4 regions of the Paenibacillus sp. sgz302190 genome follow, and region 1 is predicted to be linked to each of the others. Evidence: riboswitches for the same ligand, from Rfam matches in the RefSeq annotation. Region 1 holds a riboswitch; each other region holds the start of a gene.

Region 1 (3,722 bases):
ATTATCCGCTCTGAGAGGGCTCAACCCGCAACGGTGGCGGAAAAAACTGCAGATTTGCAGGAATTACACGTGGGCAGCATATTTAGCAGCAAAAAGATGCACTTTTGCAGGTTTTCTCCACACATTGCCAATGATGCTCGAACTCTGACAGCCGAGTCTTCCTTTTTAGCTCCGATGCATCGATTTTCATCCTCTTGTCCGCGGGGATGCCTCACGTTCCGCCCCGCTCCCGCGAGTCTGCAAAAAAATCCCGCGACGACCTGTCCAGGAAGCTGCATGCGGCAGCTTTTGGCGCAAATCGACGGGGATTTTTTATTTTAGCCACCACCAAATCAGCAAACCCCACACCAGCGCCGACAGCAGCACGCTCCACAAGCAGCCTTTGGCAAAACTCAGCTTGGATTTGTGCTCCGTTTCCCGATTCGGATTATTCGGCATATTCGACGAGCTCCAACGGCAGGCCATCCGGATCTGCAAAGAACGTGAATTTGTTTCCCGTAATCGGATCGATTCGGACCGGTTCTACTGAAATGCCTTTGCTTTCAAGCTCTTCGACGCTCTGGGCCATGTCGGCTACGGCGAATGCAAGATGTCTGAGTCCGCGCGCTTCCGGGCGGTTGACGCGTTCCGGCGGATCGGGAAAAGAAAACAGTTCGATCTGCCCGTCAACACCGATCTGCAAATCGAGCTTGTAAGACTTTCTCTCCTCACGATAAGATTCGTGAATGATCTTGAGCCCAAGCAGCTCGACATAAAAACGTTTCGATGTTTCATAATTCGAGCAAATGACCGCTACATGATGAATTCGCTGCAAATTCACGTCCTATCCCTCCGTTTTCTCTATTTATCTACACCTATCTCCTATTATCATAACGTCAGCGCATTCACCTGCGCAATAACATCACTGAAAAAAGCCGCTCTCCGGGATTTCCCCTTCCTGCGGCTGCAAGTTAATTCTTAACCGTCATTTCTCATCGTGGCGATAATTTGCTCCAGCACCTCGTTCGCGTTTTCGTAAGGAACTTGGCACGTCCCAGCCACATGATGCCCGCCACCGCCGTTTTTGAGCATGAGCGTGCCTATATTCGTTTTCGAAGTGCGGTTGACGATGCTGTGCCCGCAGGCGATCACGCAGTTTTGTTTGTTGCGCCCGTCGACGACCCAGATTGAAATATTTTGCTCCGGATAGAGCGCATAGACCATGAAGCGGTTGCCTGGATAAATCGTTTCCACGTCTCTGAGATCCGTTACGATGACATTGCCCTCCGTACGCGTGTACTTGCCGAGCATTTCGCGGTATAAAGCATCCAGCTCAAAATAACGGTTAACCCGCTCTTTGACATCAGGCAGTTCCATGATTTCATGGACAGACATCGTTGCGCAGTGCTCCACGAGGTCCTCCATCAACTGGTAGTTGCTGATCCGGTAATCGCGGTAGCGTCCGAGCCCGGTGCGGGCATCCATAATGAACGAAAGAAGATCCCAGCCCTGCGGCTTCAAAATATCCTCTTGGCTGAACTGGGCGGAATCCGCTTTGTCCACGCCTTTCATAATATCGTCGATATTGCCGAAAACGGCTTTGCCCCCGTAGTAGTCGTATACGACTCTGGCCGCGCTCGGCGCGATCCGCGTCTCTCCCTCGAACTCGACCCTCTTCCCCATCCGCTCCAACTCGCTGGAATGATGATCGAACCAAAGGCCGCAACCCGGCACATAAGGAACGTTCGCCAAAATATCGTTAGACGTCACTTCGATCAGGCCGTCCTGCACATCTTTGGGATGTACGAATTTCATTTCGTCTACCATGTTCAATTTTTTGAACAGCATCGCGCAAACAAGCCCGTCAAAATCCGAACGAGTGATCAACCTCATGTTATGTATCCTCCAATTAGTCCTGCAGAACTACTTTATTTTCCATCTATTATAGCGTCACTGTCAACAAGTGACAACGATTTTTGACAAATCCAACAAATCTTTAGAATGCCCCGCAGGCAAAAGAAAAGAACGGTAAGCCTAAACAGGCTGAACCGTCCTCATTTTGAATGTTAGACATTGGAATAGTCTGGAAAGGAACGCTTCCACTTGAGATAACGGCGGAAATTTCACGGAAAGCTTTACTTCACCCTTCCAGTAAAAGATCAAAATGCTGCTGCTCCGGCCGTGAAACATTTCTATATCCCAGCAAGTTTCTTTCAGCGCGTATTCTTCACGGTTAATCATCAACTTCGGTCCATCCGAGGATGGTACCAGACGGGCAACATGGTTACCACACAGCGAAGTAATTACTTCTTCTTCATTTTGCATCCATTCAGGCTGCATGCTGCTGGATCCTCCCTTTGTTTTATTGTTTCATAAGCAAAACCCCACCTACGTCTGAAAAGGAGGGGGAACTGTTATCGTCGCCCTGACTTTCGGCTGCTGGCTGGCATCGTGTCCCCTGACGAACAAGGAAGCCCCTGTAGCTTTGCGTCGCTGGCTTTCGCCAGGTTTGCTATTATCGAGCCATATCGAAAGCTGTCAAATCATCGCTTTTTACTACTATCAAGGATAAGGTATGTTTTGGCGAATTCGAATACTCTGTTATACCTATTTTACAATATTATATTAGGTAATTAGAACCATTTTTCAAAGTTGTTCTTTTTTAGACACATTCCCGACCCGGTGAAAGCGCTGAGATCCGCGCGTATAAAACAAATTTCCGCCGATTGTCACGACAGCCATAACGAGGAACAATACGTGCCCTCCGTAATAAACCAGCAGCAATCCGCCCACCCACGGCCCTATAAAATGGCCCAAATTCGTAAACGTCTGCGCGCCGAAATACGTTCCTTTCATATGCTCGGGAGCCAGCTTATCGATTAGCAGGCTGGCGGCGGGATAGTTCAAAATTTCCCCCATCGTAAAAACGACCATGGAGACGACCAGAAGAAAAGTCGTATGCGACAAGGCAAAGCCGACATCTCCGAGCGCGAACATGACGTTGCCAACCGTTACCGCCATAAGCGGGCTGTATTTTTCCGCCCAGCGGGTCAGCGGAATTTGCATCGCGATCACCGCTATCGCGTTCACGCTCATGAGCAGCGCGAACATTTGCACGCCGTCGGCGAAGCTTTTTTGCATATACTGGGACAGCGTCACCATCACCTGCGAATAGCCGATTGCTCCGATAATCCCGCCGATCGTGTAGTACCTGAAAGAAATGTCGCTGCGGATAACGGTCCAGGCCGAGGCGAAAGTCACCGGGGCTTTCTTCTCCCCTTCAATTTGCTTGATGCCGAAAACCGACAGCAGCACGTACAAAGTCACCAGGTAAATAAAATATACGATGCCCGTAAGAAGAAAAGGCAGCGAACCGTCCAGCGTCGCGAAATACGCCCCCAGCAAAGGGCCCACGGCTACGCCGACGTTAATCGCCATGTAGCGCATGGAAAAAACTTTGAACCTTTTGTCCGGTTCCGTGAGGTCGGCCATTAAAGCCTGCGATACGGGCTCATAAAAGGAGCGGCATAAGCCGTTGACCATGTTCAGCAGCATGAACAGCAGCGGCAGCTTGACGAAGGCAAAGCCCGTAAAGACGACGGCCCAGCCCAAAAGCGCCGCAAGCATAATCACTCTGCGCCCGAATCTGTCGGAAAGCGCGCCTCCGATGAACCCCCCCGCCGTCCCCGCCAGTGAACCCATGCCGATGACGACGCCGATCGCCACCTCGCTCATGGAAGTAT
Region 2 (3,722 bases), on a different contig from region 1:
CCGTTCCTGAGCAAAGTGACGAACATTCCGATGGCGAATGTGGCAACCCGGGTCATCATGGGGCAAAAGCTTGCCGATATGGGCTACGAAAGCGGCTTATGGCCGGAAGACCACTACGTATCCGTGAAAGTGCCGGTGTTCTCCTTCGCGAAGCTGCGCCGCGTGGACACGACGCTCGGACCGGAGATGAAATCGACCGGCGAAGTGATGGGCCGCGATACGAACTTTGCAAAGGCGCTGTACAAAGGCTTGATCGGCGCAGGCATGAAAATTCCTGCTGCAGGTTCGGTCGTCGTAACGGTGTCGGACAAAGATAAAGACGAGGCGATTGAAATCATGAAAGGTTTCTACCGTCTCGGCTACAAAATTATCGCCACAGGCGGAACGGCCAAAGCGCTGGAAGAAGCCGGCCTCCCGGTAACGACAGTGAACAAGCTGAGCGAAGGCTCGCCGAACATTCTCGACCTGATCCGCGGCGGCGAGGCGCAGTTCGTTGTGAACACGCTGACGAAGGGCAAAACGCCTGAGCGTGACGGCTTCCGCATTCGCCGCGAAGCGGTGGAGAACGGCGTTGTCTGCATGACGTCGCTTGACACGGTCCGCGCGCTCTGCAACATGCTTGAAGCGGTCAACTTCTCCTCCCGTGCCATGCCTGTGCATGCTTAAGGGGCGGTGAGTGCGAATGAGTACCTACACTCGTGCGGACGTTGCCGGAAAGATTATGGTCGCTCTGGATTACCCGACAGCCGAAGGGGCCAAGGAGCTGCTGCGGCAGCTCGAAGGCATCCCTTGCTATATGAAAGTGGGCATGCAGCTGTTTTTCGCTGCGGGCCCAGGCTTTGTAGCCGGTCTGAAGGATAAAGGCTATAAAGTGTTTTTGGATTTGAAAATGCACGACATCCCGAACACGGTGAAGGGCGGGGCGGAGAGCATTACGCGCCTCGGCGCGGATGTGTTCAACGTCCATGCCGCCGGCGGCAAGCGGATGATGGAAGCGGCTCTCGAGGGCGTGGACAAAGCCCTCGCTCCGGGAGCGGGACGCCCGATTGTCATCGGCGTCACCCAGCTGACCAGCACCGGCCAGCAGGTGCTGAACGAAGAAATCGGCCTGACAGGCACTGTCGAGCAGGCCGTGCTTCGCTATGCCCGCCTGGCGCAGTCGGCGGGGCTGCAGGGCGTCGTTGCGTCACCGCTTGAAGTGACGCAAATCAAAGCGGCGTGCGGTGACGCATTCGTCACCGTAACGCCGGGCATTCGCCCTGCGGGCGCCGATATCGGCGACCAGACGCGCGTCATGACGCCGGCTGAGGCGTTCGCGCAGGGCACCGATTTTGTCGTGATCGGCCGTCCGATTACGGCGGCGGCCGATCCCAGAGCGGCGATGGAGTCGATCATCGCCTCCGTCGCGCTTTGACGGGCCTGCCCCTACATTCGAAAGGAACGGTGAGAGAACATGAGTCAGCTTGAAACGATAGCGAAGCGAGTTGCTTCCTCATTATTGGAGATAGGAGCGGTAACGCTTCGCCCGCAGCAGCCTTTTACGTGGACATCGGGCCTCAAGTCGCCGATTTATTGCGATAACCGGCTGACCATGTCTCATCCGGCTATACGCGAGCTGATTGCAGACAGTTTTGTGCTGCTGATCAAGGAAAAGTTTCCGCAAGCCGAAGTGGTCGCCGGCACGGCGACTGCCGGCATTCCTCACGCGGCATGGGTCGCACAGAAGCTGGGCCTGCCCATGATATACGTCCGTGACAAAGCCAAAGGCCACGGCAAGGAGAACCTGATCGAGGGGACTGTTAAGCCCGGTCAGCAAGTCATCGTGATCGAAGACCTGATCTCAACCGGCGGAAGCTCGCTGAAAGCGGCTTTGGCCGTTAACGATGCGGGGGCGAAAGCATTGGGCGTTCTCGCGATCTTTTCCTATCAATTGGATAAGGCGGCGGACGCTTTCCGGGAAGCCGGAATGCCGCTTCATACGCTTTCCAATTATACGAAGCTGCTTGAAGTAGCTTTGGAGCAAGGAGCAATCAAAGAAGAAGACATGGAACTCCTCCGCTCCTGGCGGGCAAATCCGGCTCAATTCGGACTGTAATCTTGCGCAGAAATTGACGATTTAGGATAAATGGCCTATACTGAAGGGGCGCAAAGTTCTGCCTGACATCTGCGAAACGGCAAACGGCGCGAAAGCGTCTGACGCAAAGCTACAGGGGCTAATCGGCTTGCAGCCGTACGCCAGCCAGCTACCGAACGGTGAGAGGAGGAAGATTATGAGCGTAAATGCCCCGCTATCCGCGGTCGGAAGCGGCAATGCTTTGCAGCAAGCAGTCGGACTGCAGCTGCTGAAAAAAATCAATAATACGCAAACGGCGCAAGCAAGCGTGATGCTGGAAGATTTCGCGAAATCCCAGCAGCAAGTTGCGGCGGCCGCCGCTTCAGTCACCCCCCACTTGGGGCGCAGCATCGACATTCGTGTATAATTGCACAAAGCCGGGAAGCTCTACCTTTTCGAAAAGGAGAGCTTCTTTTTTTGTGGCTTGGCGCGCACCGGATTAATACTTGCTCGTTAAGGCCTAATTGGTCTGGCAACGTAGAATGAGCCTCGCATTTACGAGTTTGTCGCGCAATATTCTTGCAAAAACCCCCATGACGTCGTGGACATCACCCCACAGAATGAAAATAATTCAGGTCTATTGTGTCTATTTTCGTATAAAGTGGAGCATTTTGCGCTTTGACGAGCTTGCCGTGGTAAATTCCTGCAGAACGCGGAGCATTTTGCGCATTGACGATCTTGTCGTGGTATTATCCTGTAGAAAGTAGTGCTTTTAGCACTTTGACGAGCTTGCCGCGAAAAATTCCTGCAAAAGTGCAGTTTTTTTCGTATTAACGAGCTTGCCGTGGTAAATTCCTGCAAAAGTACAGTTTTTTTCGCCCATATACGGGGTTAGCGCCAGTTTGGTCGGAAATTCCTGCACAATCGCAGGCTTTTCCTCCAAACGAGCCGTATCCATCGAAAAAGCCTGTACTTTTGCAGGTTTTGCTGGAGCTATGCCTCTTTTCAAACGGCTGGGCCGTTCTAATTGGGTGGGGATAGAGTGCCTTCCCGCAGTTAAAGCCGACAATGTACATCTTACCAACAAGCGAGGGCGGGGGATGCGATTACGATGCGGCTCCAGTCAGGCGAGGCCGTTTCTCAACGCCCGCAAATCTCAGGCGCGCGTTGTGTCGCCGACGCATGTCGAAGCTCAAAAAAGCATAAAGAAAAAAGAAACTTATGGCAACCTGGTTGTTGATAAGTTTCTTTTTTTGGGGTATGATGCGAGTATTGAAATGATAACAATTCTCAACTCGGGCGGAGAACGCGGGAAGCGTCCTTACAGGCTGTTTGTGCCGGCCCGAGCGATGACGCGGATCGATCGCACTGCGTGCGGTGTTGCGCGGCATGACGCCGGTCGACCACGACCACCCAGCGACAACCCGCAGCAGAAAAGGCTGCTGGTGGCTGGCAGCCGTCGAGCGTTTCAGCGGCGGAGCTTAGGTTGGTTGAGGCGCCGACAACATGCCGATGAAAGCTTGCAACGCTTGGGACATCCATTTTTTGGGGTGGATGAGCAGTTGCAGGTCCACGCTTAAATTCGGATGAGCGATCGGGATGACGGCAAGCTGCTTGCGTGCCAGTTCGGATTCCACGGCGATCCGGGGCAGCAGGGCGATGCCTAGCC
Region 3 (3,722 bases), on a different contig from region 1:
GACGCATAGCTTTGAGTTACTTGGCGATGGGGATTTCGTGAATTATTCTTCTGTTAAACTTCACGTAGGTTACTTCAACGGTTGGCGAGATGAAGAAAACATCCCAAAGTATAAATAGCAGGACACCAGGGTGCGTGCGGTCAGCGGGAATGCATGTGACGATTCGCCCCCCCCCCCTACCAATTCAACCAACAAGAACCTTGCAGCGATAATTTTTGTGCCAAATACAACGAACTCACTTATTGTGGGTTCGTTGTGTTTTAGTTTCTATATCTTTCTGGTTATTTTCATTTAAATTATGCCGAAGCTAGCCAGCAGCGAACAGCGCAAATAAAAAGCCGGTTTCCAGGACTTGGAGACCGGTTTTTTTAAACAACTCAGCTTGGAGCGTCTGCAGATGTAGAGAACAGGAAATCTCTACTTTCATTAGCGATTTTACGCACGTGGTTCAGGTCCGCGTGAAGAAGCTGTCCGTGCCGCTTTACCGGACGACCGGAAACAAACACGGAATCAACGTTGGCCGGATTTGCAAATTGCACGACGGCACCGACCGGGTCGGAAACAGGAAACATATTCAAACCCGTCGTCCGAATCAGGATGAGGTCGGCTTCTTTTCCAGGAGTCAAGGTACCGGTTTTCCGTTCTAACCCCAAGGCCTGGGCTCCTGCCAGGGTTGCAAAATTTAATACTTGCCGAGCCTTCAAACTTAATTCGCCGGGCATGTTTTTGGAAGCTAAAATGCTCTGATTCGTTCTCGCCCGCTCCGCCTGAAGCATGAATTTCATTTGCGTAAACATGTCTCCGCCGGTTGAAGTCACCACATCCACGCCAAGGGCAGGAGTCCCGCCGTTCTCAAGAAATAACCCGGTGGCAGGATACCCGTGCCCCATCATCATTTCCACCTCGGGAGTAACGGATATCGACGCTCCTGAATCTGCGAGCATTTTGTATTCGTCATAGCCCATTGTATTTGCATGTACCATATTTAAATCGGGGCCAAGCAAACCGGCTTTATATAGCTTTTCAACGGATCGGTCATCCGGCCCCCAACTGCCGAAGCCAATATGCATGGAACATACCGCACCCAGTTCTCTGGCAAGCTGGATTTCCTGAACCGATGTATCCCAGTGACTAAATTCCGGTCCTCTAATGGCTAACCCCATCGTTAATAATTGATCATCGGAGGAAAAATACTGCTGTTTTACGCGGCGCACATCGTCAGTAACCATTTTTTTGCTATCACGGTTCCAATATTCGGTTTCACCGGAAGCTCCGTACGCGAACACGGCACGAATGCCGGAATGCTGCAAGCCGCGAATCAATTCGTCCGCATGATCGGGAGAATAAATCATCGTCCAATCCAAAAGAGTGGTTACGCCGGCATTGAGCGCTTCCAAAGCTCCCAACAGGTTAGCGGCATAACAATCCGCGGGACGCAGCCTGCTTCCAAACCCGCCATAATAAATGTTTTGCAAATAGGTAGGCAACGACCAGTCGGCGCCTATAGTTCGCACCAAAGATTCCCAAACGTGCCGATGGGTATCCACCAATCCCGGCATGACAATCATATCCGTTGCGTCGACCATTTCACAATCCGATACTTCGAGATCTTCTTGAATCGTTGCAATGACAGAGTCTTCTACTAAAATGTCCGCTTTCTTAAAATCCCCTAAAGATTTGTCCATCGTCAAAACGCAGCCGTTTTTAATTAAGTAACGTCTACTCAACCTTCCCATCTCCTTTGACAAATGAATGGATTTTACAAAAGTGATGATGAAAAACGAATTTACACCTAATGCTTACAAAGAAAATATTACATAATTTAACATATTTGGTCAAGACTTAATTATGACACTTGCTCAAACGTAGCTCTAGGCTATTGATGAAGAAAGAAAAAGATCGGCGTGTGTTCAAGTAGGTGCAAGAAATTAATATTATGTGGAAATATGTTAGATTATGGGTTAATATGGGACTTGTATTAAATCTTATGTACTATTTTTGTAGTTTTAAATGCCTATAAACCAACTGAACACGAAAAGGCAAACCTGTTCGAAAGACAGGGACGCAAAGCCACGGGCCTACTTCTACAAAGGATATGTCGTAAGACATTTCTCGGAGAAACGGCAGCCGGGTTGCCGAAATCGGTTGGTTTTTTGATTTGAGAAAAGTAAATTCATTCCTTTGGGGGTATACAAATGAAAGTATATTGGATTGCATCACTAGCAACTGCCGCACTACTTGGAACTTCCATTCACGCTGCCGAGGCCGATTCTACCACTGCTGCGCCGGGAACAAAAGCGATAACTACCGCCGGTACGGCTTCCACAGGCAGCTTCAGCGACACGAAAGGACATTGGGCGGAAACAACTATCGCTGGAGCCATTCAAAAAGGCTATGTCGACGGCTATCAAGACCATTCTTTCAAACCGAACGAAAAAGTGACGCGCGCCGAGTTTATCAAAATGGTCGATACCGCGCTTCATCTTTCGGTTTCCGGCACCGCCAGCGGCAGTGACTGGTATTTGCCGTACATTAACGCGGCGGTCACCGCGGGGATTCATCAATGGAGCGACTTTACGAGCGGAGACTGGAATACGCCGATGACGCGTCAAGAAATGGCGCGCATAGCGGTTCGGGCGGCTACTGGCGACAAGAACTTGGATGATAAGAAATGGATGTATCTGGCGACCAAAGCCGGGCTGATCACCGGCCTGGACGATAGCGGCACACTTGGGGCGGACGAAACGACGACGCGCGCTCAAGCGGTGGCCATCATTGAGCGTATTCTTTCCATTAAGGACGGCCAAACGCTTTCTGCTGACAAACACGCTGTAGCAAATGCAGAGTTAGTTTGGCACAGAACAAATATATTTACCATCTATCCGGATTTTTTCAACCAAAAAGTAAGGGGCACAGATAAACTTGCAATTGATTACTGGAATCCGGACGATTTAGCCATTGATGCACCCGATTTCAAGGGAACAATTGATCAATTAATTCTTATCGATCTTGAAGACCCCAACGATCCGAACAAAAATCTCCTTCCAATCAACGAGCTTTCTTGGGGTTCAGGGGCGTATAAAAACCCAATTAAGAATTATCCGGCAAGCTATATTCTGTATGCTAAATCCCATGTTGACATAAATACATTAGCCCCTAAAATCAATTATTTGCCTTTTTCGTTATATGGGTATAAGCAAAGTTTTCAAGACATTATTTCCGGAACATTAAACGTTCCCTATGCGATTACTTATCCATATATCAATGCTTATATTATCCCAAAAGCAAAATTCGAGAATGAAGGTTTCGTTTTGAATGTAAAAACTCCTTCTGTTACCGGGCATACTCCTGTCTCTAAAAGTGTTATAGATACCTACCCTAACTAAATAATCAGGAGGAGCAACCACATATGAGAGCATGTAGAAGTTTATTATTAGCTCTTATTGTTTTAATTGCGTCGGTTCAGATAGATGTCATGTTTAGTAACCATGCTAAAGCAGCTCCGTCAACTCAAACAATAGCGTACACCTTAAATATAGATTCATCCAGGTTATATAACTTCGGAGGATTAACTTTTAGTTCCGTTTCATCGATAGACACGAATCCCATTACTGTACATGCACCTTCGGGACAGGTAATCACCGAACTAGCCTGGTATGATAATAACGGGACATTACTTCGTAAGGTCAATGGATTTTCACCAGGCAGCGCTTCCTTCTCCG
Region 4 (3,722 bases), on a different contig from region 1:
GGTAATATTCATAGGAATGCGCGAATCCAAAGGGGAGGAGAAGCGGTCCATCGACTGGATGGGGGCGTCTGCGCTCGTGCTGGCGCTGCTTTCCCTTCTGCTTGCGCCGGTGCTGATCGACAATCGGGGCTTGTCCTGGTCATCTCCGCTGATCATAGGGCTGCTTGCGCTTTCGGCCCTGTTTATCGCCCTCTTTATAAGGATTGAATCCAGAGCGGCGGAACCGATTATACCGCTGTCGTTGTTCCGCAACCGCAATGTGGTCGTATTGTCGCTGCTTGTGTTTATCGTAATGCTTGGATTGATGGGCGGAATAGCGGCGTTCCCGTTTTTCTCTCAGAACGTGATGGGCCTAAGTCCAACCGCTGCCGGATATTTGACGCTGGCGTTTATGGCCGGGGCGATTCCTTCGAGTATCCTGAACGGATTTCTGATTACCCGGATTCCGTACCGGAACTTGTTTATCGTCTGCTTCTTGCTGCCGATCGTCGGCGTCGGTTTGCTGTCTCAGGTTCATGCTGCGACAACGCCGCTGTACATCATTGTTACCTTTGTCCTGTTAGGACTCGGTATCGGGGCTTTATTCGGAGGAGATAACCTGATCGTTCAGGAATCCGTCGCCAAGGAGAACAGCGGCGTAGCGCTCGGAACCGTTCAGCTGTTCCAGTCGCTTGGAGCGACAATCGGATTAAGCGTCTTCGGCAGCCTGCTCGCTAACAAAATCAAAACCGGCGTTGCCGGGTTGGCCGGCGAGCTTCCTCCGGGCATGGCGGATCATATCGCGACAGGGGGAATTCCCGCGGGGATATCCGCCGATCTGGTAACGAAGATTCAAGCGGTATTTGTGAATTCGTTCCAGAGCATTTTTATCATCGCTTTGGGCTTTATGATCGCGGCTTTTGTTATCTGCTGGTTTCTGAAGAAGGAAGTGCTATCGAAAAAAGAGGCCGAAGCCGTTCCCGCCGCCGAGCTGCAAGCCTGACCATTCGGCAAAATAGAGGCCTGACTGGGTCTGACTGCCGGCTTGCAGCGCCGAGGGCGCTTTGAAGAAGAGGTTCTGATTAGCTTGTGACAATAGGCTAAGGAAGGCCTCTTTTTCCTTTAACGAAAAGGGGGCGTTCATAGCTCCTCCGTTGTCGGATTTTGGCGGATTGTCGGCGGGGGGGCCGAAAAGTAAGCAGCCATCCGAGGAGCCGATAGCACCAGATATTTCATAATTAAGGATTTTATTGACGAAATTTGGTGATACGTGATATAAAATAACTAGGAACTTAGACCTATCATTCACCAATTTAAATATTTCTTAAAGAGATAAAGGCAAACTTGGCGAAAGCCAAGGACGCAAAGCTATAGGGGCTACACGAAAAGGATTCACATCGTATGCCAGCCAGTTTCCGCTTTAGGCCGCTGAGAAGGAACCTTAAAGCAAGGTTTCTTTTTTTTTGGTCGTTTATGACGGACTAACAAGATAATGAGGTGTGCTTCATGATCGCTTATTTAGTGTCCATACTCCTGTACATAGTACCAATTCTCTTGTTGCTCTACATGATGATCGAAATTTATCAGCGAAACCGGTACAACGGGCTGAATAAAATCGCGGCCTGTTTTTTCCTTGCCACCATGCTGTTTTTCATCGGGAATTTGCTGTTCAGCATCGCCCCGATCCAATACGCGGGCCGAATCGCGCTGCTGCTGTTTTATTTTCCGGCTTGCATCATCATGTGTCTGACGATGCATTTTTGCTTCAGGCTGACGGAGGGATTTCAATCGACTCCGCGGCCGGTTATGACGGCGATCTGCTACAGCCCGTTGGTTCCGGCCTCGCTGGTGTTTTTTCCGCCTCCATGGATAACGGTTCATTTCGTCCAGAACGGCATTTGGAAATACCAGGAACCCGGTGCAGGCCTAACAGCATTGATGCTGGGCAGCACGCTGTATACGGCCGTTGTTTGCATCGTCATCGTGACCGCAGGGTTCAGGTTCGTAAATCAATACGATTTGAACTTGAAGCGAAAGCAGATGCGCACGGTTTTGCTTGGCCTCCTTTTTTCGTTTGTTTGGGCGATAGCGTTTATATTCTTTAAAATGCCGGCTGTTATGCCAAGCGGCGTCAATTTTCCGGCATTAAGCAGTTTCGCGCTCATTATCTTCACTTTTTTCCTCAGATATGCCATGATCAAATATGATTTCCTGCCTTCCCTGGAACGGAAGTATCAGGCTCTGTACGAAATGTCGCCGTTAACGATGATCATTACGGACCAGGACGGAATTATTAAAGAGGCGAATCCGCAAGCGGCGCTGCTTTTTGAATGCACGCAGAAGGAATTGCTTCTTCGCCATGCGCAGGAGTTCATTTTTCCCCAGTCCCACAAGTCCTCGCGTTCGTTCGACCAGCCGGGTTTCGGGGAAGAAACGATCCAGGGGGACTATATCGTCGTCACGCGCAAAGGGGCGAAAAAGTACGTTAAGGCCGAGAGCAAATATTTTGAGGCGCAGGGCGATCTGCTGCAGTATGTGGTGCTGCTCGACGTTACGAAAGCCAAGGCGGCCGAAGAGCAGGCCGTGTATCTCGCTTACCACGATACGCTGACAGGCCTTATGAACCGCGCTTATTTCAACAACGAGCTGGAATCGCATTTATCCGAGGGCAGTCGTTCTTCCATTGCCATTATGCTGCTGGACTTGGACGGATTTAAGCAAATTAACGATACTCAAGGGCACGTTGTCGGGGATCATTTGTTGAAAAAAGTGGCCGACCAGTTGTCGCTGCTCGCGCCTCCGCAGGCGACGATCTTCCGATTGGGCGGGGACGAATTTGCGCTCATTATTCCCGGATTGAAGGACAAGGAGCAGATCCACGGCTGGGCGAATCAAATACTCGCAGGCTTCAAAATGCCTTTTGCTTATCAGGATAAAGCGTTCTACGTTACGTCCAGCATGGGCATTTGCTGGTCCCCTGAGCATGGCGTGAATCCGGACGAGCTGCTGCAATTCGCCGATATCGCGATGTATCAGGCGAAACGGCAGGGCAGAAACCAGTTCGTGATGTACGAGCCGCAGCTGCATGACGAGGAACAGGGGCGATATTTGATCAATTCGGGGGTGCGGCAAGGTTTGGAGGAAGGCGAGTTCTCGCTTCATTACCAGCCCCAAATCGACGTGCGGACAGGCGCGGTTATGGGGGTCGAGGCGCTGATCCGCTGGAATCGTCCCGGCATCGGTTTTGTTCCGCCCGGCGATTTTATTCCGCTAGCCGAAGAGTCGGGCATTATTGTGGAGATCGGGTATTGGGTGCTCGATACCGCATGTCTTCAGCTTCAGCGCTGGCTGGAAGCGGGGATTGCGCCGTTTTCGATGTCCATCAATTTGTCGGCCAGGCAGTTCCTCGACCCGAACTTTTCGCGCCGGCTGACGGATACGCTGCATCGAACGGGCATTGATCCGAGCCTGCTCTGCCTGGAGATTACCGAGAACACGGCAATGAGCGACAGCGAAAATGTGACGAACATTTGCAGCGAGATTATGAATTTGGGCGTGAAGCTGTCCATTGACGACTTTGGCACGGGATATTCTTCCTTATCGCTGCTCAAACGGCTATCCGTCCATTCCATCAAAATCGACCGCTCCTTTGTGAAAGATATGCTGGAAAGCGAACATGACCGCGCCATCATCAACGCGATTATTGCGATGTCGCACAGTCTCGGGAAGCGGGTCGTGGCCGA

The links. A riboswitch is a leader RNA that binds a small molecule or an ion and turns the genes downstream of it on or off. The one in region 1 is predicted to bind cyclic di-GMP.
Region 2: linked by a shared signal. The riboswitch ahead of AC6RNO_RS13620 (putative motility protein) and the one ahead of AC6RNO_RS12485 (hypothetical protein) in region 1 are both predicted to bind cyclic di-GMP.
Region 3: linked by a shared signal. The riboswitch ahead of AC6RNO_RS35110 (S-layer homology domain-containing protein) and the one ahead of AC6RNO_RS12485 (hypothetical protein) in region 1 are both predicted to bind cyclic di-GMP.
Region 4: linked by a shared signal. The riboswitch ahead of AC6RNO_RS33875 (EAL domain-containing protein) and the one ahead of AC6RNO_RS12485 (hypothetical protein) in region 1 are both predicted to bind cyclic di-GMP.

Annotation. Positions count from the first base shown of each region.
Region 1 is NZ_JBZYAO010000008.1:229,142-232,863, forward strand. Features, by position in the region: gene AC6RNO_RS12470 (hypothetical protein) at 313-438, opposite strand; gene gloA2 (SMU1112c/YaeR family gloxylase I-like metalloprotein) at 428-820, opposite strand; gene AC6RNO_RS12480 (exopolyphosphatase) at 958-1,872, opposite strand; gene AC6RNO_RS12485 (hypothetical protein) at 2,014-2,319, opposite strand; cyclic di-GMP riboswitch class I at 2,411-2,503, opposite strand; gene AC6RNO_RS12490 (MFS transporter) at 2,626-3,722, opposite strand, start outside.
Region 2 is NZ_JBZYAO010000010.1:89,048-92,769, forward strand. Features, by position in the region: gene carB (carbamoyl-phosphate synthase large subunit) at 1-666, shown strand, start outside; gene pyrF (orotidine-5'-phosphate decarboxylase) at 683-1,414, shown strand; gene pyrE (orotate phosphoribosyltransferase) at 1,454-2,095, shown strand; cyclic di-GMP riboswitch class I at 2,164-2,251, shown strand; gene AC6RNO_RS13620 (putative motility protein) at 2,271-2,480, shown strand; gene AC6RNO_RS13625 (hypothetical protein) at 2,826-3,122, opposite strand; gene AC6RNO_RS13630 (LysR substrate-binding domain-containing protein) at 3,535-3,722, opposite strand, start outside.
Region 3 is NZ_JBZYAO010000062.1:11,920-15,641, forward strand. Features, by position in the region: gene AC6RNO_RS35100 (stalk domain-containing protein) at 1-118, shown strand, start outside; gene AC6RNO_RS35105 (amidohydrolase family protein) at 378-1,736, opposite strand; cyclic di-GMP riboswitch class I at 2,029-2,140, shown strand; gene AC6RNO_RS35110 (S-layer homology domain-containing protein) at 2,196-3,386, shown strand.
Region 4 is NZ_JBZYAO010000053.1:35,919-39,640, forward strand. Features, by position in the region: gene AC6RNO_RS33870 (DHA2 family efflux MFS transporter permease subunit) at 1-982, shown strand, start outside; cyclic di-GMP riboswitch class I at 1,307-1,399, shown strand; gene AC6RNO_RS33875 (EAL domain-containing protein) at 1,486-3,722, shown strand, end outside.